Regions from separate parts of the Arthrobacter sp. Marseille-P9274 genome, predicted to be linked through region 2. Evidence: riboswitches for the same ligand, from Rfam matches in the RefSeq annotation. Region 2 holds a riboswitch; each other region holds the start of a gene.
The links. A riboswitch is a leader RNA that binds a small molecule or an ion and turns the genes downstream of it on or off. The one in region 2 is predicted to bind S-adenosylmethionine.

Region 1 (7,030 bases), 1.7 Mb from region 2:
ACCGCGCTGCGCGCCGCGGTCCGCCGGGTCCTGGGCGCCGAACCTGCGCAGGCGGAAGCAACGCTGCGGGATATGGCCGCCGTCGAGTTCACCCAGGACGCGCTCCCGCGGCTGGAGAAACTGGACGACGTCAGGGTGGACATCGTCGGCGAGCGCCCGGACTACCGGGAGCTGACCGCCACGCCCGAGCTGACCATCAGCACCGTGGAGACGGAACAGACGGACTGGTTCGACCTCGGCGTCATGGTCAAGATCGAGGGACGCGAAATTCCCTTCGGCAACATTTTCCGCGCGCTTTCCAAGGGCCAGAAGAAGCTGCTGCTGGTCGACAAGACCTATCTCTCCCTCGAACAGCCCGTCTTCGACCGGCTCCGCGTCCTTGTCGACGAGGCGATGGCCTTGCAGGACCGGAACAGCGGGGAGCTACAGATCAGCCGCTACCAGGCCGGCCTCTGGGAGGACCTCGAGGAGCTGGCCGTCGAGACGGAACAGGCCAGGGCCTGGCAGGACTCCGTCAGCGGCCTGCTGCAGCTCTCCTCCGTCGAGCCAACGGAACTGCCGCGGGGCCTGCACGCCGACCTGCGGCCATACCAGCGCGAGGGCTTCAACTGGCTGGCCTTCCTCTGGCGTTACCGCCTGGGCGGCGTGCTGGCGGATGACATGGGCCTCGGCAAGACCCTGCAGGCCTTGGCGCTGATCAGCCACGCCAAGGAATCCGCGGACCCGCCTGCTGCCCCGTTCCTGGTGGTCGCACCCACCTCGGTGGTGCCGAACTGGGCCCACGAAGCCGCTCGCTTCACTCCCGGGCTGAGGGTCGCCGCGGTGGCCGAGACCCAGGCGCGCAGCCGCCGGCCGCTGGCCGAAACCGCTGCGGAGGCGGACGTCGTCGTTACTTCCTACGCGCTCTTCAGGATCAACGCCCAGGAGTACCAGGCGCAGGAGTGGGCCGGCCTCATCCTCGACGAAGCCCAGTTCGTCAAGAACCGCACCACGAAGGCGCACCATGCCGCACGCGACCTGAAAACCGGGTTCAAGCTGGCCATCACCGGCACACCGATGGAGAACAACCTGATGGAGCTGTGGTCCATCCTCGCGATCGCGGCCCCCGGCCTGTTCCCCTCGGCGCAGAAGTTCGCGGACCACTACCAGCGGCCGATTGAACGCTCCGGCAGCGCGGAATTACTGGGCAAACTACGACGACGCATCCGCCCCCTCATGCTGCGCCGCACCAAGGAAGCCGTCGCCACGGACCTCCCGCCGAAACAGGAACAGGTGCTGGAGGTGGATCTCAGCCCCAAGCACCGGAAGATCTATGACACGCACCTGCAGCGGGAGCGCCAGAAGATCCTGCGGCTGGTCGAGGACATGGACCGGCACCGCTTCACCATCTTCCAGTCGCTGACGCTGCTGCGCATGCTCAGCCTGGATGCCTCGCTGGTCCACGAGGACTACTCGTCCGTGCCCTCCAGCAAGCTCGATGTGCTCTTCGAACAATTGGAGGACGTACTGGGCGAAGGCCACCGCGCCCTGATCTTCAGCCAGTTCACCAGCTTCCTGAAGAAGGCCGCCGCCCGGTTGGACGTCGAAGGCGTGGAGTACAGCTACCTGGACGGCACAACGCGCCGTCGGGCCGAAGTGATCAACCGCTTCAAGGAAGGCAAGGCACCCGTCTTCCTGATCAGCCTCAAGGCCGGCGGCTTCGGGCTCAACCTCACCGAGGCGGATTATTGCTTCCTGCTCGATCCGTGGTGGAACCCCGCAAGCGAGGCCCAGGCCGTGGACCGCACGCACCGGATCGGCCAGACCAAGAACGTCATGGTCTACCGGATGGTCGCAAAGGGCACCATCGAAGAGAAGGTCATGGCGCTGAAGGAAAGCAAGGCCAAGCTCTTCTCGTCGGTGATGGACGACGACGCGATGTTCTCCTCCAAGCTGACCGCCGAGGACATCCGCGGCCTGCTGGAGAACTGAGTAGCCGGGCCGGACCAACCGCTCAGCGGAGTGCGAGCGCCCCGCGGTAGACCCACCGGCCGTCCTCACGCACGAACGTGCTGACTTCATGCTGTTCCTGCGCCGCTCCACCGGTCCGGAAGCGTGCGCGGAACTCGACCGTTCCTGCCGTGTCGTTCGCGCCGCCCCTCACCACCCGGACGATCTCGAGGCCCTCCCACTGCTGCTCCGGATCGAGCTCCAGCGAGCGCGGCCTTGTCTCCGAAGACCAGCTCCGCAGCAGGTAGGCACTGTCCCCGGCGACGAAAGCCGAATAGCGCGAGCGCATCAGCTCCTCGGCCGTCCCCGCCTCGGCCAGACCGGCGTGGAGGCGCCCGCAGCAGTCGCGGTAGGCCGCCGTGCTGCCGCAGGGACAGGGGTCGGACGGCGCAATCGATTCGCGGAACATGGCTGCCACCCTACGCCGCCGCCTGCCCGGCCCCGAGGAAAGGCACCAGCTCGGCCAGGACCTCATGCGCCGGGAAGAGCGTCGAGGCGTGCGTGCGTCCCGGCCGCGGGACGAAGCCGGCGCCGGGCATCAGCGAAGCCGCGCGCCTGGAGTCGGCGAACCTGGCCGTGTCCTCGGTGCCCGCCATGAGCAGGGCCGGCATCCCCAGCGAGGCCAGCTGGGCTTCGGTGAGCCCGGGTTCCTCCTCGGTTCGTTCGAAGTAGGCCACCAAGGCCTGGGGGTCGTTGGCCTTGAAGGCCGCCTTCGTGGCGGCATCCAGCGACCTCCCCGCCGCCTCCAGTCCGTCGATGAAGCCCTCCATCCCGCCGTGGCGCAGCGCCTCGAGGTAGCCGTCGAAAAAGATCCTCGCCACCTGCCCCTCCTGCGCCCTGTAGGTGCCGCCCAGCGTGGCCAGCCGTTCCACGCGTTCGGGCGCCGCGGCGGCCAGCGCGAATCCCACGCGCGCCCCGAAGGAGTAGCCCGCCACCGCTGCACTGGCGATCCCCTCCGCGTCCAGGACGGCCAGGACGTCGCCGACGACCAGCGGCATCCGATAGGCGTCGGCGTCGTGCGGCTTGCCGCTGCGGCCGTGGCCCCGCAGGTCGGTCCGGACCACGGTGAAATCGCCGGCCAGTGCTCCCACGTACCCGAGCCCGCGCCAAATCGCCCGTGACAGCGCGGAACCGTGCAGGAGTACGACGGCGGGCCCGTCCCCAGTGACGTCATAAGCGATCGGCGTTCGGTCCACGGAGTTTAGGGCGTTGGGCATGGTCCAAGTCTAGGCAGGCCACCGCCGCTGCCCGTGCCGCACCGGCGGGAAGGGCGAAGATGGCTGCACTCGGCCCCGGCGCGGGCGGTTCAGCCGCGCCGGAGGAGAGATGCCCTTCAGGCCCGGCGCAGACGTCTCAGCCAGCGCCGGAATCCACCGCCGCTGCGGACGACCCCCGGATGCTGGTGGCCCTCCTGCTCGAATGGGTCGGAGGCATCGTCCGGGAGGACGCCGCCCTCCCCCGCTCTGACGTGGGCGGTGCCGGGACCGGGAATCTGTGCCGCGGCCAGGTTCGGCATCACCGGATCGTCTCCCGAGCCGTGCAGCGGCAGCGGGCCCATGCCCTCCGCCCGCTCCGTTCCGTACGCGCCGCGGGTGCTTCTGTCTTTGCGTGCCATGGCCATCTCCTCCAGGGAGCCCGTAGCACCATTGTCGCCCTCGGGCCGCCGAACCGGAAGTGCCGGAAGGCGGCAGGCGACGTACACAGCCCTACACCGGACTCTCGGCGAACTGCCCCACCTGCCACGGGTCGATGGCCGGGACCGCCAGCTTGCGGTACCCCTCGACGTTCCGGGACACGATCGTCAGGCAGTGCTGCACGGCCGTCGCCGCGATCAGCGAATCAACCGCCGTGACCTCGGGATGCCCCGCCATCGGCGCCCAGGCCATCGCGACGTCCAGGTCGACCGGCAGGATAAAGCCCGAGAAGCGCGACGCCAGTTCGCCGAGCCAGGCGCCGCCGTCGTCCGACCCCCCGGCGTCCTGGCTGCCCAGCAGATGGAGCTCCGCCACGGACAGCGCGGAAATGTAGATGCCGAGGTGCCGGCGGCGCTGCAGGAAATCGACGACCGCCGGATGCGGCTCCGCGCGGCGCACTTCGGCGACGACGTCGGTGTCCAGCAACAGGCCCGAGGGACCCCTCACAAGCCCGCCGCGCGTGGCGTCCGCGCATCCTGCCGGACCGGGAGGCCGGCGGGCCCGAGCAGGAAGTCGACGAATTCCTGGCGTACGGCCGTTACTTGTTCGTAGTCGGCAAGGCTCATCACGCGCAGGCCGGCGTGGGCAGGATTAGGTGTACTCATGGAAGCGGTGCCGGGCACCGGTCCTTTCACGTGCTCTTGCCCGCACCATTTGCCCGTGGGCGAATGCAGGCCGCTTCGTCATCCGAACCACCCAGAGAGCGTGGGGTTGGTACGCGGCCAAGTCGGAGCTTAGCGGCCGCAATTCCTGAAGCTGAAGCGAGTATAACCAGAGCTTGTGCCGCCAGTCACGGGCCGTTTCGTCACCGGAAGTAACACGGCCCAACATCCCGTTACGAGGGGTAACGGGCCTACAACAAATTGTTTACTTCGCAGCAACCGTTTGGCTATGTGCATGCAGGACCCTATAGTTGGTACTGCTTCACGAGATGTGATCCGCAGCACACCGGCTCGCCGGGCGCTGCAAGGCTCCGACCGGTCACACACCAACCCCATGTTCGCGGGTGGTTCGGATGACGAAGCGGCCTGCATTTCACAGGACAACGAGGTTCTGAAGGGGACTCGGTGCGGGCAAGAACAACCGGAGAGAACAAGAATGATGAGTGCATATCCAATAGAAAAAGACAGCCGCAGCAGCAACCGCGAGCGCACAGTCCGTCTCAGGGACAACACTGTCCTGGACGAGTGGGTCGAGGTTGCCGTCCATATCGAGGCTGAGCTAAGCCTGGTCCAGTTGTGCCAGGACGGCGAACAGAAAATGCTGTACTCCGAGGACATCGGCGCCGTGCTGGAAGCGGCCATGGACTCGGACGGGTCCGCGCTGTGGTGCGAAAAGTACTCCAAGCTGCTCATTCCCAGCACCCGTCCGGGCGCGGGCAACCGTTTCTTCTCGCTGCGCAGGATGTTGAACGACGACGGCGGACCGCGGGACTGCAGCTAGCGCACCTTACGCCGCGGTGCTGCGTCCGCTCCTTGCTGATGGCGTTTCCCGCCTGCCCGGATACGGGCGGTCCGGCGGAACGTGCGCAAACTGTCGGACCCGGCTGATAGAAGTTGAGCATATGAGCCGCCCGCCGGCCCGGGGCCCCCGACAGGGGTTTCGGCGCCGGCGGGACCAACTTCTCCTCCAGGAGGCACCGTGTTCCTGCTCGATCCGCTGGCGCCCGGCGCGCCCCGGGACCTGATCTTCACCGCGAGCGACCTGGTGGTGGCCGCCCAGTGCGAATACCAGCTGCTGCGGAAGCTGGATGAAAAGCTCGGACGCAACCCGAAGGCGGAGTTCCCGCCGGACGAGATGCTGGCGCGCACGGCCGAGCTGGGCGACGTCCACGAGCACCGCGTGCTCCAGGACTTCCGGGACACTTTCGGCGCCGGAGTAGTGGAGATCGCCGAGATCGCGGGCTATACCAGGCCGCTGCTTGAAGCCAAGCATCGCGAATCGATCGCCGCCCTGCGCTCCGGTGCGGACGTGGTGTTCCAGGCCTCCTTCTTCGACGGCAGCTTCCACGGGCGTTCGGATTTCCTGGTCAAGGAGGAGGACGGCGGCTCGCCCCGCTACGCGGTGTATGACTCCAAGCTAGCCCGGCACGCCAAGGTCACGGCGCTGCTCCAGCTGGCGGCCTACGGCGACCAGCTGCTGAAAGCCGGCATCTCCCCCTCGCCTACCGTGACCCTGGTGCTGGGCGACGGCTCCCGCAGCGACCATAGCCTGCGGGACCTGCTGCCGGTCTTCCGCGAGCGCCGCAGCCGCTTCCTGGAGCTCACTGCAGCCCACCGGGCCCAGCCTGCCCCCGTGGCGTGGGGAGACGAGCGGCACACGGCGTGCGGGCGCTGCGACTACTGCGCCGAGCAGGTAGCACTGCACCGGGACGTGTTGCTGGTTTCCCGCATGAGCCCGGCCCGTCGCCGCCGGCTGCGGGACCTGGGCGTCACCACGATCGACCAACTGGCGGCCATGGAGCTGCCCCCGGGCGAGGCCCCGGACGGCGTGCTGGCCCGGCTGCGCGACCAGGCGAGGATGCAGACCGGTGCAGTGGAACCGGACGGAGCCGTGCAGTACTCGGACGGCGACGGAACCCGGCACCGCCTCGCCTACCGGGTGCTGGCAGCGAACGCGCTCGGGACTCTCCCCGCGCCGAGCGAGGGAGACATCTTTTTCGACTTCGAAGGGGACCCGCTCTGGCAGGACCAGGCCGGGACCTGGGGACTGGAGTACTTGTTCGGGGTCATGGAGAACCCGCCGTCTCCCGGAGCCGCCCCGCCCTTCCTGCCGTTCTGGGCCCACAGCCGCGCCGAAGAAGGAAAGGCACTGGCCGAATTCCTTGACTACGTGGGCCGGCGGCGGAGGCAGCATCCGGACCTGCACATCTACCACTACGCCAACTATGAGAAGGCCGCGCTGCGCCGGCTCTCGCTGCAGCACGTCATCGGCGAGGACGCCGTGGATGCCCTGCTGCGCGAAGGCGTGCTGGTCGATCTTTACGACGTGGTGCGCAACAGCCTGCGGATCTCCGAGAAGTCCTACAGCATCAAGAAGCTCGAGCCCCTGTACATGGGATCGCACCTGCGCTCGGGTGACGTCAAAGATGCCGGCGGGTCCGTCGTCGCTTACGCCCTCTACTGCGAAGCCCGGGACAGCGGCCGGCACCAGGAAGCGGATGCGATCCTGGCCAGCATCCGCGACTACAACGAGTACGACTGCCTCTCGACGCTCCGCCTCCGCGACTGGCTGTTGGATCGGGCCGACGAGCGCGGGATAGCACGGGCACTGACCGCGGAGCCGGACCCCGGCCCGGAACCTGAGGAACCCTCGCCGGACGAGGCGCGGCTGCTCGAGCACGTAGC
Region 2 (7,030 bases):
GCCGCGCCGCGGAGGCCGTCGCCGGCGGCACCACCTACCTGGAGACCAAGACGGGCTACGGGCTCTCGGTCGAGCAGGAGGCCCGCAGCGCCCGGATCGCCTCCACCGTGGCGGACCAGGTGACCTACCTGGGCGCCCACCTGGTGCCGGCGGGCGCGGACGCGGACGAGTACACCGAGCTGGTCTGCGGCGGAATGCTGGCGGCGGTGCGCCCCTACGTGCAGTGGGCTGACGTCTTCTGCGAGCGCGGCGCGTTCACCGAGGAGCAGTCGCGCCGGGTACTCGCGGCCTGCCGGGACGCCGGGCTGGGCCTGCGGGTGCACGGCAACCAGCTGGGCGAGGGGCCCGGCGTGCAGCTGGCTGTCGAGTTCGCAGCCGCCAGCGTTGACCACGTCAATTACCTGACCGACGTCGACGTGGACGCGCTCGCGGGCACGTGGTCCGGCTGGGACACCCGCGGCGGGACGGGGGAGCGGGGCACCGTGGCTACCTGCCTGCCGGCCTGCGACCTGTCCACCCGCCAGCCGCTGGCCCGCGGACGCAGGCTGCTCGACGCCGGCGTCGAGATCGCGCTGGCCTCCAACTGCAATCCCGGCACCTCGTACACGAGTTCGATGAACTACTGCGTGGCCACGGCCGTGCTGCAGATGGGGTTGAGCGTGCACGAAGCTGTCCGTGCGGCGACCTATGGCGGCGCGCTGGCGCTGGGCCGGCACAGGGGGTCGGACGAGGACGGCCTGCGCGCGGTGGGATCGGTCGCCGTCGGACACCGCGCCGACCTGCACCTGCTCAACGCACCGTCCGTGACGCACCTGGCCTACCGGCCGGGCATGCCGCTGACCGCGGCCGTGTGGCGGGCCGGCGAACGGGCTGTCTGAGCCCCTTGCGGGACAGTCCCGCGCTGGCGAGCGGGCGGACTGATCCCTTCCCCGGGATAGCCCCGCGCCGGCTACGGGGTTCATCAGGTCGGCCGACTGGCTATGGGGTCCAGTCCGGGTCGCGGCCTGCCAGACCCAGGGTGCGGTCCAGTAGCCGGGCATCCTCCGGCACCTCGACCACCGGCCCGAACACGCCCTCCCGGGCGGCCGGTTCCTCCGTGGACTGCAGGACGAAACCGTGGACCGCCTTCAGGCTGACCGGATCACAGCTGAAGGGCTGGTCCGTGCCGCGGGAGAGATCCCACCCGTGGAGAACCAGCTCGTCCAAGGCGACCAGCCCCATCACCTCGGCGGGCAAGGTGACGCCGCCGGCCCGCGCCATGCCCTCCCAAGCGGCAGGTTCGGCCCACGCCGCCGTCAGCTCATCGAGTCGTTGAGGAAGGAGGCGGCGCCAGTCCGGATCCAGCCGCACGCCCGAGCCCCACATCTCCGCGGGAGATCCCGCTAGCCCGTCGTCGTAGCCGGCCTCCAGGGACGCCTTCGTCGCCGCGTCGCGGAAGGCGACGGTGAGTCCCATGAAATGGTCCAGCAGGTCCCCGACGGTCTTCCCTTCGCATGGCGTCGCAGCGTCCAGCTGACGGTCCTGGATGCCCACGGCCAACATGGCAACCTCGCGCGCTGCAGGAACTAGATCGATCATGCCGGGTGCCTCCTCGGACGCTCGCCTGCCGTTGCTCCAGTGTGGCCGCGGGCCACGCGGGCCGCAAGTGCCTCAACGCCCGGCCTGCGAGAGGAACATGCGCGCCGTTCCCGAGCACCCGGACCGCCCGTGGCTCGAGAGCGGATCGCGGGAAGTGGAGCCAACCCTGACTGCGCGAGGTAGATGCCCGCCGTTCCCGAGCATCCGGGCCGCCCGCGGCGCGAGAGCGGATCGCGGGAGGTGGCCGAACACCCTGCCTGCGCCGTATGCATGCCCCACAGCCGCCGGCTTGGCAAGATAGATCCATGCAGAGCGAGACCGTGACGACCGGGGCGATGCCCCGCACCCGCAAGTACTACCGGGCCGAGATCCTGATCGTGCTCGGCCTCTCGCTGGGCCAGTCCGCCGTCTACTCCATCGTGAACCTGGCCGACAAGATGACCCGCGGCCCGCTGGCCTCGCAGACCACGTCCCTGAACCCGGTGCTCAACGAGCGCGAGTTCTTCGACCTGCTCTACCAATTGCTCGGCATCTTCTTTGCCCTCGTGCCGGTGGCGCTGGTGGTGCTCCTGATGACCTCGCCCGGCAAGACAGCCTTCAGGAAGATCGGTTTCACCTTCTCCCGGCCGGGCATCGACTTCGGCCTCGGCTTCGGCCTGGCCGCCCTGATCGGCGCCGGCACCCTGGGCGTCTACGCTGCCGGACGGGCCCTGGGAATTACGACGGCGGTGGTCCCGGCTGCCCTCGACCAGTACTGGTGGACGGTTCCCGTGCTCATCCTCTCCGCCCTCCGCCACGCCGTCCTGGAGGAAGTCGTCATGGTCGGCTACCTGTTCGACCGGCTGGCCAAGCTTGGCTGGGGGACCTGGACCGTCATCCTCACCAGCGCCGCGATCCGCGGCAGCTACCACCTCTACCAAGGGATCGGGCCCGGCGTCGGCAACTTCCTGATGGGCCTCATCTTCGGATACGCCTACACCCGGACCCGCCGCGTCATGCCGCTCGTCGTCGCCCACGCCCTCCTCGACATCGCCGGCTTCGTCGGCTACGCCCTCCTCGGCCCCGCCATCGGCATCGGCAACTGACCCACCCCATCCGCTCCCGCACCGACTCACGCAACCCCGCGGCGGGCTCAGCCGAAGCGGCCCGCTCCGTTTTGGCAGCGAGCTCCCACTCGAACTGGAGCCGCGCGGCCAAAACGGAGCGTCATACCAAGCCGGAGCGGAAGACGCACGAAACAGTTGCCGCTACATATTGGTCCAGCTCTGGCTCCAACGATCCTGTGGGAGTCCCGCCTGGCGAAGGAGGGAGACCAAGCGCGGCGGCTCTTGGGAATCGGGCTGCCAGATGTCATCCCACATCCAGCGGGAAACCCGAATACCGGTGGCCCTGATGCGATCCTCACGCTTCTTCTCCCGAACAACTGCACCTGCGGGGGTGTCGCCCTTCAGATAGGCGTCCCGGGAGTACTTGACGGCCCCGTCGAACTCGCCTGCCAGTTTTTGGAGCGGCCAGAAGAAGTCCAGGATTCCGACCCTACTGCCCTGCGGATCATCGACCGGCCACTGCAATTGCGGTTCCGGAAAGTGATTCACGTACATGAGAGCCCTTGAGTAGGACTCGCCGGCAGACTGCGCCGCCCCATTGGTAAAGGCCAGCACCTTCTCGACCCGGCGCCGTTTCGCAGGGGGCAGCATCGAAGCCAGAAACCGGAGCCGCTCAACGTCGAGGGCAGCAAGGCCGTGCCGGTCGTCGACTCGAAGGACATGGTCCATTGCAGGCACGGCTTCCGCGAAGGGGCTGTTGGCGGCGATATCTATGACCGTCTGCGCTCGGGATGTCACTATATAGCCGCCATATGTGGTCAGCGGCTCAAGAAGCACGCACTGCTGGACGGCCACTCCCGAGCGTGTGCGTCCATGCGTACCATCGCGTGCCAGGACGTACACCAGGGGCGATCGGCGGATTACCGGAATGCCCCATAAAGCGGCGGCGGATTGCCGGATCAGTGCCCGGTCCCTCCTCCCGGTCCCGACAACAGCGTCGATGCGGACCCGCTGTTGCTCCCACCACGGCAGTTCTTCGAACGGCGCCGCCTCTGCATACACGCCGCGGCGGAGCCTAATGAGCTTTCCGATTCTGGCCTTGACCGCCAGCGCATGCCGGTCCTGGCCTGCTATTTCGACGTCTCGGGAATAGATGAGTCGCATGCCCACAGCCTGCCGCCAGACAGAGCGGTAGGTGCATGGTCATGTCCGGGTCTGTGGATCCCGAGAGCCCCGGCGATCCTGTGTAGGCAGAATGCAAGAGGCTCCGTTTTGGTTGCTCCGCTCCAGTTCGAAGCGGAGCAGGCAACCAAAACGGAGCCTCAGGCAGAAAAGGGGCGCGGGCGCCGGGAACTAGAGCTCGACGATGCCGTTCGGGGTCTCGAAGCGCACGGACATGATGCCCGGCGTGCCGTTCGGTGCCGTCCAGGCGACCTTGATGTCGTCCAGGAGCGCGTCCACCGGCGTGCCCAGCCAGTCCGCCACCCGCGCCGAGGAGCCGGCGATGGTCAGGCCGATCAGCTTGGCGGTCGCATCGTAGGCCTTGGACGGATGCAGGTCTTCCGTGCCCTCGTCCCAGCGCAGCATGTACGGCACCTGCGGGTCCGCGATCAGGCCCTTGATGCCGATCTGCTGCCAGGTCAGCTCCCGGCCGTCGGGGAACTTGCGATTGCCCGGGACGGCATGCCGGCCCAGCCTTTCCTCGAACGGCGCGAGGTCGTCGACCTCAACGCACCAGCCCATCCAGCCGCCGCCGGCCTCGGACCGGGCGCGCACCGCCTGGCCGAAGGGTGCCTTGTCCGACGCCGGGTGGGCCAGCACCTCGACGACCTCGAGATAGTGGTGGTCGGCAAGGGGGAAGATCGTGTTCCGGGTGCCGAAGCGGGGATGCACCCCGCCCTTGACTGCCTCGATGCCTAGGGCCGAGGCAATACGCTCGGTGGTGGCAGCCAGGCCATCGGGTTCACATGCATAGGAAACGTGGTCGAAACGCATAACTCATCTTGGCATTTTGTGATGTGCCTCTCGACTTAGGGTGGCCTAAGCTACATTCACACGCCGTCACATACTTGCCGATCCGCAGGCCTTCGCCGAACCTTGATACAGGTCATGAGTGCCAGCATCGAGCCCCGGCTTGCTGGCCGGCAACCCTCCAACCGCGGTGGGGTGCCCCGGGTGAAGACCTGGTTTCCGCCACCAGGCGCGAAGCAAGCGCGGGTCGCAACCTGCAGCCACGCCACCGGCGGCCGCAGTGCTGACCCCTTCATATCAGCGAGGGAGTTGCAGTTATGTCCAACAACTGGTCATTCGAAACCCGTCAGATCCACGCCGGCCAGGAGCCGGATGCGGCAACCGGAGCCCGGGCGCTGCCGATCTACCAGACCACATCGTTCGTCTTCCCCAGCACCGACAGCGCGGCCGACCGCTTTGCGCTGCAGGAGCTGGCGCCCATCTACACCCGCATCGGGAACCCCACGCAGGAAGCCGTCGAAACCCGCATCGCCAGCCTCGAAGGCGGCGTCGGCGCGCTCCTGTTGTCCTCGGGCCAGGCCGCGTCCACGTTCTCCATCCTGAACTTGGCGGAGGCCGGAGACCACATCGTTGCCAGCCCGAGCCTCTACGGCGGCACCTACAACCTGTTCCAGAACACGCTGCGGAAGTTCGGCATTCAGGTGACCTTCGTGGCGGACCCGGACAACCTGGACCAGTGGCGCGCGGCCGTGCAGCCGAACACCAAGGCATTCTTCGGCGAAGTCGTCTCGAACCCGCGCCAGGATGTCCTGGACATCGAGGGCGTCAGCGCCGCCGCCCATGAGGCCGGCGTGCCGCTGATCGTCGACAACACCCTGTCCACCCCGTACCTGATCCGTCCGATCGAATGGGGCGCGGACATCGTCGTGCACTCCGCCACCAAGTACCTGGGCGGCCACGGCAGCGCCATCGCCGGCGTCGTCGTGGACTCGGGCAACTTCGACTTCGCCAAGGACCCGGAGAGGTTCCCGGGCTTCAACACCCCGGACGAGAGCTACAACGGCCTGGTCTTCGCCCGCGACCTCGGCGTCGGCGGCGCGCTCGGCGCGAACCTCGCCTACATCCTCAAGGCACGCGTCCAGCTGCTGCGCGACCTGGGCTCCTCGGTGGCACCGTTCAATGCCTTCCTCATCGCCCAGGGCCTGGAGACCTTGAGCCTGCGCGTGGAGCGGCACGTTTCCAACGCGCAGCAGGTGGCGCAGTGGTTGGAAAAGAACGACGCCGTCGAGTCCGTTGCGTACGCGGGGTTGCCTTCCAGCCCGTGGTACGACCGCGGCCGCAAGTACGGCCCGAAGGGAACCGGGGCCATCATCGCCTTCGAGATCTCCGGCGGACTCGAAGCCGGCAAGCGCTTCGTCGACGGACTGGAACTCCATTCGCACGTGGCTAACGTCGGTGACGTACGCTCGCTGGTGATCCACCCGGCGTCGACCACGCACGCGCAGCTGTCGCCGGAGGCCCAGGCCGCCGCCGGCGTCACCCCGGGCCTCGTCCGGCTCGCCGTCGGCATTGAACACATCGACGACATCATCGCGGACCTGGAAGCCGGTTTCCGCGCGGCCAAGGGCGCAGCCTAGGCGCTTAGAGATGAAGGAATCACGGGCATCACTTTGACAACACTGCAACCACAGGAATTGCTGAACACGGCAGCGGACGGCATCTTGCGCCACGCATCCATCGGAGCCCTGGAATTCGAGACCGGCGGCTATCTGCCGGAGGTCGTCCTCGGTTACGAGACCTGGGGCACCCTGAACGAGGATGCCTCCAATGCCGTGCTCATCCAGCATGCCCTGACCGGCAGCACGCATGTTGCCCGTGGAGTCTCCGACGAGCCGGGCTGGTGGGATGCGCTGGTGGGCCCCGGGGCAACCATCGATACCGACAGGTACTTCGTGGTGGCTGCCAACATGGTTGGCGGCTGCTACGGATCCACTGGCCCGGCATCGCCGGGACCGGACGGACGTCCCTGGGGCTCCCGCTTCCCGATGGTCACCGTCCGTGATTCGGTCCACGCCGAAGCCCGTCTCGCGGACCTGCTCGGCATCCGCCGCTGGCACGCGGTCCTCGGCGGATCCATGGGCGGGGCACGGGCGCTCGAATGGGCCGCGACCTATCCCGAGCGCACAGCCCGCTGCGCCGTGATTGCCTGCGGCGCCGCCAGCACGGCGGAACAGATCGCCTTCGCCCAGGCCCAGGTTTTGGCCATTCGGCTCGACCCGAACTTCAACGGCGGCGACTACTACGAGGGTCCGGCCCCGGTGGACGGCCTCGGCATTGCCCGCCGGATCGCGCACATCAATTACCGCTCCGAGCCGGAGTTCGAGTACCGCTTCGGCCGCAACGCCCAGGGCGCCGAGCAGCCCTTCGGCAGCGTC
Region 3 (7,030 bases), on a different contig from region 2:
GCCGGGAAACAGTGCCCAGCCGAGCACCAGGATCAGCGGCAGGGCGGTCAGCCACAGCCCGGTCCGGGCCGAGGGACGACGGCGGGCGGGCGCCGGCGCAGTCGTGATCTGTGCGGAGGATGCCCCAGCAGGGTTTTCAAGGTGCAGAGTCATGACGGGCTCGCTTCGGGTCAGACGGCCAGGGCCCGCGGAGAGCCCTGGCCGTTGGACTTGAGGATGCGCGGATCAAGCAGCGGGTAGAGCAGGTCCACAACGAGGTTGACGGCGACAAACACGGTGGCCGTCAACAGCACCAGTCCCTGCACCAGCGGCACATCCTGGGTAGTAACCGCCTGCAGCACCACGGCGCCGAGGCCGGAGCGCGCGAACACCGTCTCGGTGATGACGGAGCCGGCCAGCAGGGTGCCGACAGTGATGCCAGTGATGGTCATCGCCGGCCCGCCCGCATTCTTCAGCGAGTGGCGGAAGAAGATCCAGGAAGCCGAGGCCCCCTTGGCCCGCAGCACGTCGATAAACGGCTGGTTGTAGACGGTATCGATGCTCTTGAGCAGCACCTGGGCGATCGGGGCCGAGACATGTACCCCGAGCACGAACACCGGCACAGCCAGGGACAGGAAGGACCCGTCCGGGAACAGGGACATTACGCCCCAGCGGATGGACAGCAGCTCCAGCAGCACGAGCCCGAGCCAGAACACGGGCACGGCGGCGAAGAGCGGCGGCAGGTTCAGCACGATCTTCCGCAGCAGTGCCGAACGGGTCAGAGTGGCAACTGTCACGACCGCCAAGGCAAGCACCACGGCGGTGGCGAAGGCGGACACGGCCAGCGCGATGGTGGAACCGACGACCCCGCCAATGCGCAGGGCCACCGGCTCCCCCGATGCCAGGGAGTAGCCGACGTCGCCGGTCAGCAGGCCGCCCAGCTGGGCGAAGTATTGCACCAGCAGCGGCTGGTCATAGCCGTACTGGCGCTTCATGTTGTCGATGGTGGCCTGTTCCACGGCAGAGTCCGTGCTCAGGAAGATCGTCACCGGGTCGCTGGGCAGCAGTTGCACGGCGAGGAAGATGACGGTGTAGGCCAGCCAGATGACAAGCAGCGCCTGCCCGATCCGTTGCGCGACGTAGCGTCCCATGGCTCGTTATCCCGCGGTCTTCCAAGCGCCCTGGAAGACGGGCGCGGTACCGGAGGTGAACTCGACCTGCGTGCCGGAGTGGGCGCCGTACACCTGGACTTCGTCCCAGAGAACCAGGGCCAGGGCCTTGTCCAGGACCAGGGCGCGCTGTTCCTCGGCGACGAGTTCCCCATGCTCAGCCTCGTCGGCGGCGGCGCGCTCGGCGGCGAACAGCTCGTTGAGGTCCTTGTCCGCGTTCAGCGTCTGGGTATTGGTCTCGGGGCCGAAGACCGGGCCGAGGCCGCCGTAGGCGAACTGGCGGGTACCGAAGAACTCCACCTTGGGATCCTGCAGCGCGGTGGCCAGGAAGGTGTTGTCGGCAGCCCGGTTGACGAGCTTGACGCCGATCTCGCGCCACTGCTGTTCGATCAACTCGAAGGCCGGCTTGATCACGACGGAGTTGTTCGAGGACGTGACCGTGACCTCCAGCTTCTTGCCGTCCTTTTCGCGGATCCCGTCGGAACCGGCAACCCACCCGGCCTCATCCAGAAGCGACTTGGCCTTCTCGGGGTCATAGGCCAGATCCGCCGAGAGGTCCACGAACCCCGGGGCCCGGTGGTTGAGGATGGAGCCGGCGATCTCGTAGCTGTCCGACAGGACCGTGTCCTTCAGCGCCTGCCGGTCGATGCCGACCTGCAGCGCCTGCCGGACCTTCTCATCGGCCAGCTTGCCGCTGCCGATGCGCACGGCCGCCATGTTCGCGGTCAGGTCAATGCCTCTGGCAGGCAGCACCTGGTTGCCGCCGGCCGTCACGGCAGCCTCATCCGCAGGTTGCAGGCCGCGGACCAGGTCCACCTGCCCGCTCTGCACTGCGCCCGCGCGGTGCGCAACCTCGGGCAGGTACTTCACCACGACCTTGTCCAGATAGGCAGCACCCTGGTTCTTTGCGGTCTCCGGCGCCCAGGCATAGTCGGCGCGCTTGGCCAGCACGATCTCCTCGTCAGGCTTCTCCGACTCGAAGACGAACGGGCCGGAGCCGGAAATCTTGGCGATGTCCGATTGGCCGGCGTTGTCCAGTTCCAAGGTCTTGGGCGAGACCAGTCCCGCGGCTACGGATGAGGTCGCGCGCAGGAAGTTCGCGTCCGCGCTCTTCAGCTCCACCTTCACGGTGTCTTCATCCACGACTTCCGTGGACTCGTAGGCGGAAAAGTCCACGTTCGGCTGGATCTGGGCCTTCTCCAGCCCCTTGCCTAGTACGTCAAGGTTGGCCTTGACGGCCTCGGCGTCCAGCGGAGTGCCGTCGCTGAAAGTCACGTCCGGGCGGATGTCGAAGGTGAACTCCGTGTTGTCCGCGTTGCCGCTGAACTTGGAGGCGATCCAAGGCACGAGCTTGCCCGATTCGGCGTCGAAATACGTCAGCCTGTCGAGCACGCTGTTGAGCACGTTGGCTTTCTCGTAGAAGCGCGCCGACTGCGTCTGGAAGTTATTGATGGGGGTGACTTCGGCGAAGACCAAGGTCCCGCCCTGGACCGGCTCGCTGCTGTTGGCGGCAGGCTCCGCGCCGCCGCCGGAGTTGCCGCCGCATGCAGTCAGCAACAGGGCAGAGGCGGTCAGTAGGGCGGCAGCCCGGGCCCGGCGGAAGCGGCGGGGCGAGCGCGGCTCGTTCTTGTCTTTGGTGGCCATGAAGGCTCCTCTCGGTCAGTACCGAGGAACGCCATTGCCCAAGGACCTGACCGCGCGGCAGCGAGGCAGGGACCAACGGGAAGATGCGGCTAACTCCATCGGTCCTGGCAGGAGCACCCTACGGAGCATGTCCTACCGCGCGGTGCGCGGCCCTCGAACATGTCCCTTGTTATCGACGCGGATCCAGGGTGATCCGGCGTGACCAGGGTTGCTGCAGCGTCATAGAGCCAGGTCTCTCAGCTGCTCGGGATGGTTACGCAACCAGTGTGAGGGGCCACGGGTCACACTGAAAATAGCCTGCGTCACAACTCGTCATGAAGGGAAATCTTCTTGCGTGCCGCCCGCGTGCCTGCGGATGGCAGCGAACCGCAGCCGCAAGCCGCTAGAGCCCGAGGGCCGGGGCTTCGATTATGGGACAGGTGTCCATGACGACGTCGAGGCCGGCGGCTTTGGCGCGTTCCGCGGCGGCCTCGTCGATGACGCCGAGCTGCAGCCAGACGGCCTTGGCGCCGGCTTCGATGGCTTGGTCCACGACGGGACCGACCTTCTGGGAGTTGACGAAGCAGTTGACCACGTCGATGCCGCCGGGGATGTCGGCGAGCTTCCGGTACCCCTGCCGCCCGTGCACGTCTTCGCCCTTGAGGTTGACGGGGATGATGTCCATGCCGCGCTGGTCCAGCATGTACCGGGAGACGCCCAGTGCCACCCGGCGCGGGTTGTTGGAAAGGCCGACGACGGCCCACCGGGCGGGCGTGGTGAGCAGCCGCTTGATGACTTCCGGATCGTTGACGTGGCCCATACGGTCAGCCTATCGCCGGGCCGGGCCGCCGGACAGGGCCCGCGCCAACCCCGCGGCCGCCGCGCGCGCGGCGGGAAGCCGCCCTGCCGCCGTCGTTCATGGATTTGCCAGGACGGGCCGCCATGCCGTTGAGTAAGGGCATCCCATCCCGAGCGGCCGAGAGACCTGGATCGATGAAGCCGCAGCAACCGACCCGATGAGCGCCTCACAGGCCCTGCCACGGAACGGTGCTACTGCCAGGACCGATGGAAAGGCAGCTCAGCTATGTCCCTGAACACCGACCACATCCGCGTCACCCATGCCGGTTCCCTGCCCAGAACGCCGGAACTGATCGCGGCCAACGAGGCGAAGGAAGCCGGCGGCATCACCGAGGAATTCCGCCGCCTGCTCGCCGACTCGGTGGCCGACGTCGTCGAACGCCAGAAGAACCTCGGGATCGATATCCCTAACGACGGCGAGTACGGGCACACGATGTCCTCGTCCGTCGATTACGGGGCCTGGTGGAACTACTCGTTCGCCCGGCTCGGCGGCCTCGAGGCCACCGACGTGGACCGCTGGGCGGACACCCAGGTCCACCGCTCGTCGCCCGGCAACATCGTGCTGACCACGTTCACGGACCGGCGCGACCGGGTGAAGTTCAACGACGCCTACACCGACCCGTCCGCCGGGATCCTGGCGCACCGGAAGTCCGTCAAGCAGCCAAAGATCGCGGGGCCGCTAACGTACACCGGACAGGATCTCGTGGCCTCGGACGTGGAGAACCTGAAGAAGGGGCTGGCCGCGGCAGGGCTTGAAGAGGGGTTCGTGGCGGCGCTCTCCCCCGGCTCGTGCGCGCGGATCGCGAACGACTATTACAAGACGGACGAGGAGCTGGTCTACGCCTGCGCCGACGCGATGCGCGAGGAGTACAAGGCGATCATCGACGCCGGCCTGACCGTCCAGCTCGACGACCCCTCGCTCGCCGAGAGCTGGGACCAGATCAACCCGGAGCCGGCACTGGAGGACTACCTGAAGTTCATCCAGTGCCGGGTCGAGGCCACCAACTGGGCGCTGCGGGACCTGCCGGCGGAGCAGATCCGGCTGCACGTGTGCTGGGGCTCCTGGCACGGCCCGCACACCACGGACATCCCGTTCGCGGACATCATCGGCTCCGTCCTGCAGATCAACGCCGGCGCCTACTCCTTCGAGGCGGCCAACGTCCGGCACGAGCATGAGTGGCGGGTCTGGGAAGACACCAAGCTGCCCGAGGGCAAGTCGATCATTCCGGGCGTGGTCTCGCATGCGACGAACGTGGTGGAGCATCCGGAGCTGGTGGCGGACCGGATCGAGCGCTTCGCCAGGCTGGTGGGGCGCGAGTCCGTCATCGCGTCGACCGACTGCGGGCTGGGCGGGCGGGTGCACCCGCAGATCGCCGTCGCCAAGCTCGAAGCGCTCGGTGAAGGCGCGCGGATCGCCACCCGCCGGCTCTGGGGCTGAACCGGCAGCGCCTCATCCGGCGGGCCAGCCGGCGGCCGGCCGAGCGGCCTTTGTTACGGCGGATGAGGTGCGGGTTTGCCGGAAGCCGCCCGGTGGCGGTTCAATAGGCCTTGACCATCCCGAGCGGCTGAGAGACCTGGCTCTACGACGCCGCAGCAACCCTGGTCGCCGGAGTTCTGCCGTGAACGCCGACGATATCGAGGTTCACCGCCGCGGGCCGGTGCATCTGCACCGAAGGCGTGATCCGTAGGGTGCTACTGCCAGGATCGATGGAGTGATCCCATGACTGCTTTGGCATCTTCTGCCCGCCCCTCGGCCGCCGCATCCTCGCAGGCACGCCGCCCCGACCTGTCCTCCGCCCTGCCGGTCTCCTTCCGCAGGCTGCGCCGCACCTTCGGCACCGGTGGATCGGCGCACACCGTCCTGCGCGACATCGATTTCGAGGTGGAGCGCGGCGAGGTCCTGGCCATCCTCGGCCCGAGCGGCTGCGGCAAGTCCACCCTGCTGCGCGCCACCGCGGGTCTGGACGCCCCGAGTGCCGGCACCGTCAACATAGGTACGACGCCGGTCCGAGGCATCGATCCGCGCTGCGCCTTTGCGTTCCAGGAGCCGAGGCTGCTCCCCTGGCACACACTGCAGGCCAACGTGGCCATCGGCCTGCCGAAGTCCGCGAGCGCCAAGGACGGCAGGGCCAAGGTCGGGCGGCTGCTGGAGCTGGTGGGCCTGGACAAGTTCGCCAAGCACCGGCCGCGGGAGGTCTCCGGCGGCATGGCCCAGCGCGCCTCGCTGGCCCGGGCGCTGGCCCGCAACCCCGGCGTGCTGCTGCTGGATGAGCCGTTCGGCGCGCTGGACGCCCTGACGCGGATCAAGATGCAGGACCTGCTGCTCGATATCCACGCCGCCGAACCGACCACGGTCCTGCTGGTGACGCATGATGTCGACGAGGCGCTCCAGCTGGCAGACCGGATCGTCGTCCTCGGCAAGGAAACCGGACGCGAAGGCGACGGCGCCACGATCGTGCGCACCGTCGTCGTACCCGGCGAACGCCCGCGCGACCGCGGCTCCGCCGAGCTGGCGCGAATGCGCAGCTCCCTGCTGGAAAGCCTAGGCGTCGAGGGCCATTAGCCCCCGCCCGGGCCCTCACCGGCGGACCCAGAGCACAACCGAACCTCTTGAAACTCTTGCTGAACCTGCAGCGCCCTCTCCTGCGCTGCGCCTGATCCGAAGGACCTGACATGCCGATCTCCCGCCGATTCACCCGCCGTTCCCTGCTCGGTGCGGCCGCCGTTGCCGCCTCCGCCTCCCTAGCCCTGACCGGCTGCGTCGCAGGCGAGGACTCCGAGGCCAGCGCCGGGGGCTCGGCCGCCGCCAGCGACGGCGTGCTGAACATCGACTTCGCCACCTACAACCCGCTGAGCCTGGTCATCAAGGAAAAGGGCTGGCTGGAGTCCAGCCTCGCCGACCAGGGCGTCGAGGTGAACTGGGTGCAGTCGGCCGGCTCCAACAAGGCCAACGAGGCGCTGCGCTCCGGCGCCATCGACGTCGGCTCCACCGCCGGCTCCGCGGCGCTGCTGGCCCGCGCCAACGGCTCGCCGATCCAGGCCATCAGCCTGTACTCGCAGCCGGAATGGGCCGCCCTGGTCACGCTGCCGGACTCGGGCATCGACTCGGTGGAGGACCTGAAGGGCAAGTCCGTGGCCGCGACCAAGGGCACCGACCCCTACTTCTTCCTGCTGCAGTCGCTGGAGGAGGCCGGGCTGTCGCAGGACGACGTGACCGTGCAGAACCTGCAGCACGCGGACGGCCTCACCGCCCTGAACAACGGCTCCGTTGACGCCTGGTCCGGGCTGGATCCGATCATGGCCGGCGCGGAGCAGGATGGGGCCGAGCTGTTCTACCGGAACCTGGACTTCAACACCTACGGCTTCCTGAACGCGACCGAGAGCTTCCTCAAGGAGGATCC
Region 4 (7,030 bases), on a different contig from region 2:
AACTGCCACTCGGGTGGCCGGGGGAGCGGTTTGCCGGCGAAATGCCAGGCCGCATCGAGCTGATCCTGGGCGAGGATGTTGATCGTGAACGGCGCGTCCTCGAGGTACTGGGCTGCCCTGGAACTGCGCGTCAGCGTGACCTGGGCCAGCGGCGGATCCAGCGAGACCGCGGTGAAGGCGTTCACGGTGGCCCCGTGCGGGGTCCCGTCCTTAGCTCGGCAGGTCACCACGGTGACACCGGTGGCAAAGCGCCCGAAGGTGTTCCGCAGTTCCCGCGGGTCGATGGAGGGCTGGTCATTCACCGCCGGCAGGTCGCTATTCCGGGTCAAGGACGAAGTCGTAGGTGACCTCGCGGCCGTTGCCGTCCGTGCGCGGAGTGGGGTCCAGGATCAGCTCGGGCTTCACGGCGGATGCGATGTCGTCCCCGACATGCGGATCGCCCTGGAAGTATAGCTGCGTGGTAATCAGCTGATGTCCCGGTGCGGAGACCTTCAGGTGCAGGTGAGCCGGACGCCAGGCGTGCCAGCCGGCGGCGGCGATGAGCTGGCCGCACGCGCCGTCGGTGGGAATCTGGTAGGGGGCCGGCTGGATGGTGTTGATGGCGAAGTTTCCGTCCGCGTCGGCAATGACGGTCCCGCGGAGGTTCCATTCCGGCAGGCCCGGCGCGTACTGGGAGTAGAAGCCGAGGTCGTCGGCGTGCCAGATCTCGATCTTGGCTCCGGCCAGGGGCCGGTCCTCCAGATTCGTGACGCGGCCCTGGAACAGCAGCGGCGTACCCGGTTCGTCCTCGCGCATCGGCAGGGTGGCCGGGGTGCGCTGTTCCGGGGCATCCGGGACATAGTAGGGACCCTCGATGGTGCCCTTGGACCCGTGCCGGTTCTCGTTGGCGACCTGCTCCACGGAGTGCTCGACCCAGACATCCAGGAAGAGGGGCCACTCACCGTCCTCGCCGACCTTGATCAGCCAGGCCTTGAAGGCGTTGTATTCGTCGTAGGTGACCTTTTCTTCCAGCACGGTGTCGTTGATGGCCTTGACGAGGCGGGAGGCAAGCCGGTTCACGCGCTCCTTGTCCGCCCCGGCGGCGGATGCCTTTTGCGCCCGGAACCTCTCCGTGGCCCGCTGGCCGGAGGCGGCCGCGGTTGCTTCGGTTTCCTGAGTCATTTCTTCACCTCTCCAGATCCAAGCGCGCGGACCATCATTCGAAGCCTGCGGTGCTGCTGAACGCCATACTTATGACGGGCGTCCGGCGGTGGCCGTGGCGATTGCAGTTCATTCAGGCCGCAGTACCGCCGTACCCGTGGAAAAGCTCTTCCAAGTGCAGTCTGTGACTCGGATCACGCGCTGTCAAGGAGGCCTTATGGAGGTCCCTGCCCGAGGTTGGGCGCGGTGGGCTGCAGGTGAGCGCTCTCCCGGGCATGTTCCGTTGCGGTTCCTCGGATCATCAGGCACTCAGGGAATTGCCAGCTTGCGTTCTGCCTGTGCCCAGTCTGGGCCCCTAGATTAGTCAGTACCTCAAAGGTGCGAGTGAGCGGCACCGGCCAGGGTCAGGAGTTCCCCCAACCTCCCGGACCGGCCGGTGCCAACTCTTTTAACGCCCGAACTCCCGGATCCATGAACGTCTGGAGGTAGACGAGGGGATTCCCGGAGGTATGCATGGCGCGCGAAGCCCGCTACGCATCGCGGCGGCGGGCCAGGCGCTCTACGACTCTGTCCGGCAGGAAGCGGGCGAGGACGGCAGCCGCCTTGTACTTCAGCGAGGGGATGGACAGGGGCTTCCCTGCCCCCGCGTCCCGCAGGGCTTCGCGGACGACCTGGTCGGCGTTCAGCCAGGCGAAGGACGGAATGGTTTTCTTATCCAGCCGCATCCGGTCGTGGAATTCGGTGTGGACGTAGCCGGGGCAGAGGGCGGTCACGGAGATTCCCCGGTCCCGGTAGAAGACGTTGGCCCAGCGGCTGAAGTTCACCATGAGCGCCTTGGCCGCGGAGTAGGTGCCGCGGGGAGTGAAGGCCGCCATCGAGGCTACGTTGATGATGCGTCCGCCGCCCGTGGCGGCCATGGACCGCAGGGCGGCGTGGCACAGGCGCAGCGGGGCTTCCGTGTGGATGCGCAGGTGCTTGAGCTCGTCCTCGAGGTCGTTGTCGGCGAAGTTTCCGAGCAGTCCGTACCCCGCGTTGTTGACCAGCACGGTCACGGGCCGGTCCGTGGCGGCGAGGCGCGCGGCGACGCGGTCGATGCCGTCATCCGTGATCAGGTCGGCGGCGATGGTCTCCACCGGCACCCCGTAGCGTTGCTGCAGCGAGGCCGCCGCCGCGGCGAGGCGCTCCCCATCGCGGGCCACCAGGACCAGGGCGAGGCCGCGCTCGGCCAGCTGGCGCGCGAACTCGGCGCCGAGGCCCGCGGTGGCGCCGGTGATCAGCGCCGTTCCGGGCGCGGCGGGGGTGTTGCCTGCAGGACGATGATGCTCGTTAGCCATGGCCCGACTGTAATGCAGGGCGGGACGCACCGGTCGAAGCCGCCCCGGAAAGGTGCGTCCCGCCGTCGTACTTTTTCTGCGTTAGATGGAGGCGGAGACCTCCCAGATGTCCACGTTGGTGCCTCCCGCGGTGATGTCGTCGATGCGGCGCAGCTCGTCATCCGAGAAGGAGGTGTTGGCGAGGGCACCGAGGTTCTCGTCCAGTTGGGTTGTGGAGGAGGCGCCAAGCAGGACGGAGGTGACGCCGCCGTCGCGCAGCAGCCAGGCGATGGCGAGTTGGGCGAGGGTCTGGCCGCGCTCGCCGGCGATCTCGTTGAGGGCGCGGGCCTTGGCGATGTTCTCTTCGGTGATGTGGCCCTGCAGCGAGCCGCGTCCGCCGCTCGGCTCGGCGCCGGCGTCGCCGATGTACTTGTTGGTCAGCAGGCCTTGGGCGAGCGGGGTGAAGGCGATGGAGCCCATGCCGTTCTGTTCGAGCGTTTCCAGCAGCCCGTTTTCCACCCAGCGGTTGAAGAGCGAGTACGCCGGCTGGTGGATCAGCAGAGGGGTCCCAAGATTGCGGGCGATGTCCGCGGCCGCGGCGGTGCGCTCGGGCGAGTAGGAGGAGATGCCGACGTAGAGCGCCTTGCCCTGCCGGACCAGGGAGTCGAGGGCGCCGATGGTCTCTTCGAGCGGAGTGTCGGCGTCGGCGCGGTGGGAGTAGAAGATGTCGACGTAGTCCAGGCCCATCCGCTCCAGCGACTCGTCGGCCGAGGCGAGGATGTACTTGCGGGAGCCGAGCTGGCCGTGGGGTCCGGGCCACATGTCCCAGCCGGCCTTGGAGGAGATGACGAGCTCGTTGCGGTACGGCCTGAAGTCCTTGCGGAGCATCCGGCCGAAGTTCTCCTCGGCGGAGCCGTAGGGCGGGCCGTAGTTGTTGGCCAGGTCGAAGTGCGTGATGCCGCTGTCGAAGGCGTGGCGGAGGATTTCGCGCTGGGAGTCGAAGGTGCGGTTGTCGCCGAAATTCCACCACAGGCCGAGGCTGATGGGCGGCAGCAGGAGGCCGCTGTTGCCGACCCTGCGGTAGCCGAAGTGCTCGTAGCGGTCGGCGGCGGCGACGTACGGCCGGTGCGTTTCGGGGACGGGGCTGAAGCGGACTTCGTTCTGCGGGGACAAGGAAACCTCCTGTTGGCTTGGGAAGGCGGCGGCCGCGCCAGACGAGGCGGGGCTGCTTCATGAAAAATCCTAGGGCCCTGCGGGCGTGGCCGGAACAGCACCGTGAAAGCCAGCGACGGTAGCGCAGCGGGGCAGTACTTGTCAGCGATTGAGTCGCGGCGTGACGAAGTATGGCAGCACGTGACTTTCCGTTGAGCCGGGAGCCCCGCCATGTGACGCCCGGGCGGCGCCGGACGCCTTCACATTGTTCAATGGATCCACACCATCTAGAGCGGCCGAGAGACCTGGCTCGTCGACGCCGCAGCAAGTTCATGGATTCCCGCCATGGATAGTGCTTCGGCCAGGACCGATGGAGATCTAACGATTTCGCCCGCACTGATGCGCAGCTGTGCAGCGCGGGCTGGTTCGCGATTCCTCCATCACCTGGACATTCGAAGGACACGAACCATGCATAAGACCAAAGCCACAGCCAACCGCCGTGCCACCAGGCCGCACCGCCCGATTTTCCGGGTCATCGGCCTGATCGCCGCGGCCTCGCTGCTCGTCACCGGCTGCTCCCTCAAGGAGCCGGTGCCGCAGTCCGGCGGAGCCAATCCGCAGGCAGGGGCAGGCGCTGCCAATGTCCCCGCCGCGGAGGAGAATTCCGTCGCCGACGCACCCTCGCTCGAGGGAAAGACCATCGGCATCGCCGCGAAGGACATCGTCCACGACTTCAGCCGCGTGGTCTACGAGGAACTGCAGGCGAGCATCGAGCAGCGGGGCGGCAAGGTGATTGCCACCCAGGCGGAGGCCAAGGATGACAAGCACGTCACCGACGTCGAAAATCTCGTCACGCAGAGCCCGGACGCGATCGTTGTGATCCTCGGTGACTCCCAGACGCTCTCACCGGCGCTGAAGAAGGTCGACGACGCGGGCATCCCGCTGTTCACCATCGACTTCCAGTCGGAGTACAGCAAGAACAACGTCACCAGCGACAACTGGGTCATCGGCTCCACCCTCGCCCGGACGCTGGCGGAGGACATCGGCGGCAAGGGCAAGATCCTGGCGTTCAACGGCTTCCCGGGTGTGGCCCCGTGCCGCATCCGGTACAGCGAACTGAAGGTGGTGCTCGAGGACTACCCGGGCATCGAGATCCTCGAGCCCGAGCTGCAGGACAAGTACGAGGGCACCATCGAGGACGCGAAGAAGCAGATCCAGGACCAGCTGCGGCGCCTGCCCGAAGGCGAAGTGGATGCGGTCTGGAGCTGCTGGGACATCCCGCTGATCGGGGCCGCGCAGGCGATCGACTCGGCCGGGCGCGACGACATCAAGCTGTACGGCGTCGACGCCGAACCCGGTGCGCTGGACCTGATCGCCGATCCCGGCAGTGCCTATCAGTTCACGGTGGCGCAGCAGACCAAGGCGATGGCCGCGAAGTCGGCCGAGAACGTCGCCCTGTTCCTGGGCGACCGGCAGGACGATGTGCCCAACACCAGCTACCTGCCTCCGGTGTTTGTCGACAAGTCGAACGTGAATCAGGTGCGCAGTGAACTCGGAATCTAGCAGCGAGCTGCTCGCGATGCGGGCGATCAACAAGTCCTTCGGCGCCGCACGGGTGCTTGCCGACGTCGATCTCTCCCTGGCGTCCGGCGAAATCCTGGGGCTGGTCGGCGAGAACGGCGCCGGGAAGTCGACCCTGATCAAGATCCTGACGGGTCTTTACACGGCCGACGGCGGCAGCATCGAGCTCGCCGGAAAGCCGGTGCTTATCACCAAACCTGCCGACGCTGAGGCGCTCGGAATCCACGTCATCCACCAGGACCGGCACTTCGCGTCGAAGCTCACAGTTGCCGAGCAGCTCTACCTCGGGCAGCGCGGGCTGGGCGGCGGCTGGGTCCGTTCCCGGCAGCTCGAGGCACGCGCCGCCGCTGACATCCAGCAAATCACCGGCCGGGAGATCGACCCGTCGCTGCTGATCGATCAGCTCACGGTCGCCCAGCAGCAGCTGATCCAGATCACCCGCGCGGTCCTCTCGGAGCCGCGCGTGCTGATCCTGGACGAGCCGACGGCCCCGCTGGCCGCCCGGGAAGCCGAGCAGCTCTTCGGGACGCTGCGGCGCCTGAAGTCCCACGGTGTCGGGATCATCTACATCTCGCACTACCTGCAGGAGCTCAACGACATCACCGACCGGATCACGGTGCTGCGGAACGGCCGCAACGTCGGAGACGTCCGGCTCCGCGACGGGGACACGCTGGAGGACGTCGTCGAGCTGATGGTCGGGCGCAAGGTCGTGGAATTCGAACATGGCCGCGAGCCCCGCCGGCCGCAGGACGATCGCCCGGCCCTGCGCGTCTCGGGGCTGACGGTCCCCGGCGCGCTCGACGGGCTGGACCTCGAGGTCAGGGCTGGCGAAGTGGTCGCCGTGACCGGGCTGGTGGGTTCCGGCATCGACGTGCTGGCCGACGCCGTCACCGGCATGAGCCGCCGGCACGGGGACGTGACTCTCAAGGGGAAACCCATTCGGCGGATCTCCGACTTCGTCGCCGACGGCGGAGCATATGTTCCGTCGGACCGGCGGCGCGACGGGATTTTCGTTCGCAACACCGTGCAGGAGAACCTGTCGATGGCGAGCCTGGGCCGCGTTTCCCGGCTGCTTGGATTCATTTCGCCGCGCCTGGAACGGAGGCTCTCCGAACGGCTCATCGAGAAGCTCGACGTGCGGCCGGCCGATGGTTCGGCCGTGGCCGGGAGCCTCTCCGGCGGCAACCAGCAAAAGGTTGTCCTGGCCAAGTGGCTCCAGACCGCACCGGCCGTGCTGGTGCTGGACCAGCCGACCTCGGGAGTCGACGTCGGCAGCCGATCGCAGATCTACACGCAGATCAATGAACTGGTCGACGGCGGGGCGGCCGTCCTGGTCGTGACCGTTGACCTGGAGGAGCTGGTCGGCATCGCGGACCGCACCTTGGTCCTGTACCGCGGCAAGGCCGTGGCGGAGCTGTCCGGTCCCGACGTGACGACCGACCGCATCCTGGAGATCGCCTCCGGTGCCGCCGACGGCTCTGACACCGCCAAAAAAACCAAGGAGTTCGCATGAGCGCCACCACCCTCGCGGGGGCCTCCGCGGCTCCGCGCACCAGGCCAGCGCTGATCACCTGGGCCGGCTACGCCATTGTCGTGCTTGTCCTGGCCGTCTTCGCGGTGGGATCACCGCATTTCCTGCAGTGGTCCAACCTCGCCTCCGTCCTGAACCAGGCCGCCGTCTTCGCCGTCGCCGGGATCGGACTGGCCATCGTGATCATCACCGGCGGGGACGACGTCCTCGAGGGAGGCATCGACCTGTCCATCGGCGCGGTTGCCGGCCTCGCCGGGACGGTCACGGCCGTGGCCGTCGCCGCCGGCGCCGTGAACGGTGCCGCCGTGGTCCT

Region 1: it holds a riboswitch for S-adenosylmethionine, as region 2 does, so the genes downstream of both, OC550_RS12405 (hypothetical protein) here and OC550_RS04315 (bifunctional o-acetylhomoserine/o-acetylserine sulfhydrylase) in region 2, are expected to answer to the same signal.
Region 3: it holds a riboswitch for S-adenosylmethionine, as region 2 does, so the genes downstream of both, OC550_RS19885 (cobalamin-independent methionine synthase II family protein) here and OC550_RS04315 (bifunctional o-acetylhomoserine/o-acetylserine sulfhydrylase) in region 2, are expected to answer to the same signal.
Region 4: it holds a riboswitch for S-adenosylmethionine, as region 2 does, so the genes downstream of both, OC550_RS17930 (substrate-binding domain-containing protein) here and OC550_RS04315 (bifunctional o-acetylhomoserine/o-acetylserine sulfhydrylase) in region 2, are expected to answer to the same signal.

What each region holds. Positions count from the first base shown of each region.
Region 1 is NZ_CAMPOV010000001.1:2,667,787-2,674,816, forward strand. Features, by position in the region: gene OC550_RS12375 (DEAD/DEAH box helicase) at 1-1,971, shown strand, start outside; gene OC550_RS12380 (YchJ family protein) at 1,994-2,398, opposite strand; gene OC550_RS12385 (alpha/beta fold hydrolase) at 2,409-3,206, opposite strand; gene OC550_RS12390 (hypothetical protein) at 3,323-3,604, opposite strand; gene OC550_RS12395 (PIN domain-containing protein) at 3,696-4,130, opposite strand; gene OC550_RS12400 (hypothetical protein) at 4,127-4,288, opposite strand; SAM riboswitch class IV at 4,316-4,439, opposite strand; SAM riboswitch class IV at 4,606-4,769, shown strand; gene OC550_RS12405 (hypothetical protein) at 4,785-5,126, shown strand; gene OC550_RS12410 (TM0106 family RecB-like putative nuclease) at 5,325-7,030, shown strand, end outside.
Region 2 is NZ_CAMPOV010000001.1:953,891-960,920, forward strand. Features, by position in the region: gene OC550_RS04290 (imidazolonepropionase) at 1-878, shown strand, start outside; gene OC550_RS04295 (TIGR03086 family metal-binding protein) at 979-1,578, opposite strand; gene OC550_RS04300 (CPBP family intramembrane glutamic endopeptidase) at 1,884-2,663, shown strand; gene OC550_RS04305 (hypothetical protein) at 2,826-3,788, opposite strand; gene OC550_RS04310 (VOC family protein) at 3,978-4,619, opposite strand; SAM riboswitch class IV at 4,730-4,844, shown strand; gene OC550_RS04315 (bifunctional o-acetylhomoserine/o-acetylserine sulfhydrylase) at 4,913-6,232, shown strand; gene OC550_RS04320 (homoserine O-acetyltransferase) at 6,266-7,030, shown strand, end outside.
Region 3 is NZ_CAMPOV010000003.1:564,305-571,334, forward strand. Features, by position in the region: gene OC550_RS19865 (ABC transporter permease) at 1-153, opposite strand, end outside; gene OC550_RS19870 (ABC transporter permease) at 171-1,130, opposite strand; gene OC550_RS19875 (ABC transporter substrate-binding protein) at 1,137-2,792, opposite strand; gene OC550_RS19880 (CoA-binding protein) at 3,175-3,591, opposite strand; SAM riboswitch class I at 3,732-3,843, shown strand; gene OC550_RS19885 (cobalamin-independent methionine synthase II family protein) at 3,856-5,067, shown strand; gene OC550_RS19890 (ABC transporter ATP-binding protein) at 5,350-6,192, shown strand; gene OC550_RS19895 (aliphatic sulfonate ABC transporter substrate-binding protein) at 6,303-7,030, shown strand, end outside.
Region 4 is NZ_CAMPOV010000003.1:116,885-123,914, reverse strand. Features, by position in the region: gene OC550_RS17950 (flavin reductase family protein) at 1-329, opposite strand, end outside; gene catA (catechol 1,2-dioxygenase) at 316-1,161, opposite strand; gene OC550_RS17940 (SDR family oxidoreductase) at 1,671-2,474, opposite strand; gene mgrA (L-glyceraldehyde 3-phosphate reductase) at 2,556-3,626, opposite strand; SAM riboswitch class I at 3,886-3,982, shown strand; gene OC550_RS17930 (substrate-binding domain-containing protein) at 4,074-5,168, shown strand; gene OC550_RS17925 (sugar ABC transporter ATP-binding protein) at 5,152-6,699, shown strand; gene OC550_RS17920 (ABC transporter permease) at 6,696-7,030, shown strand, end outside.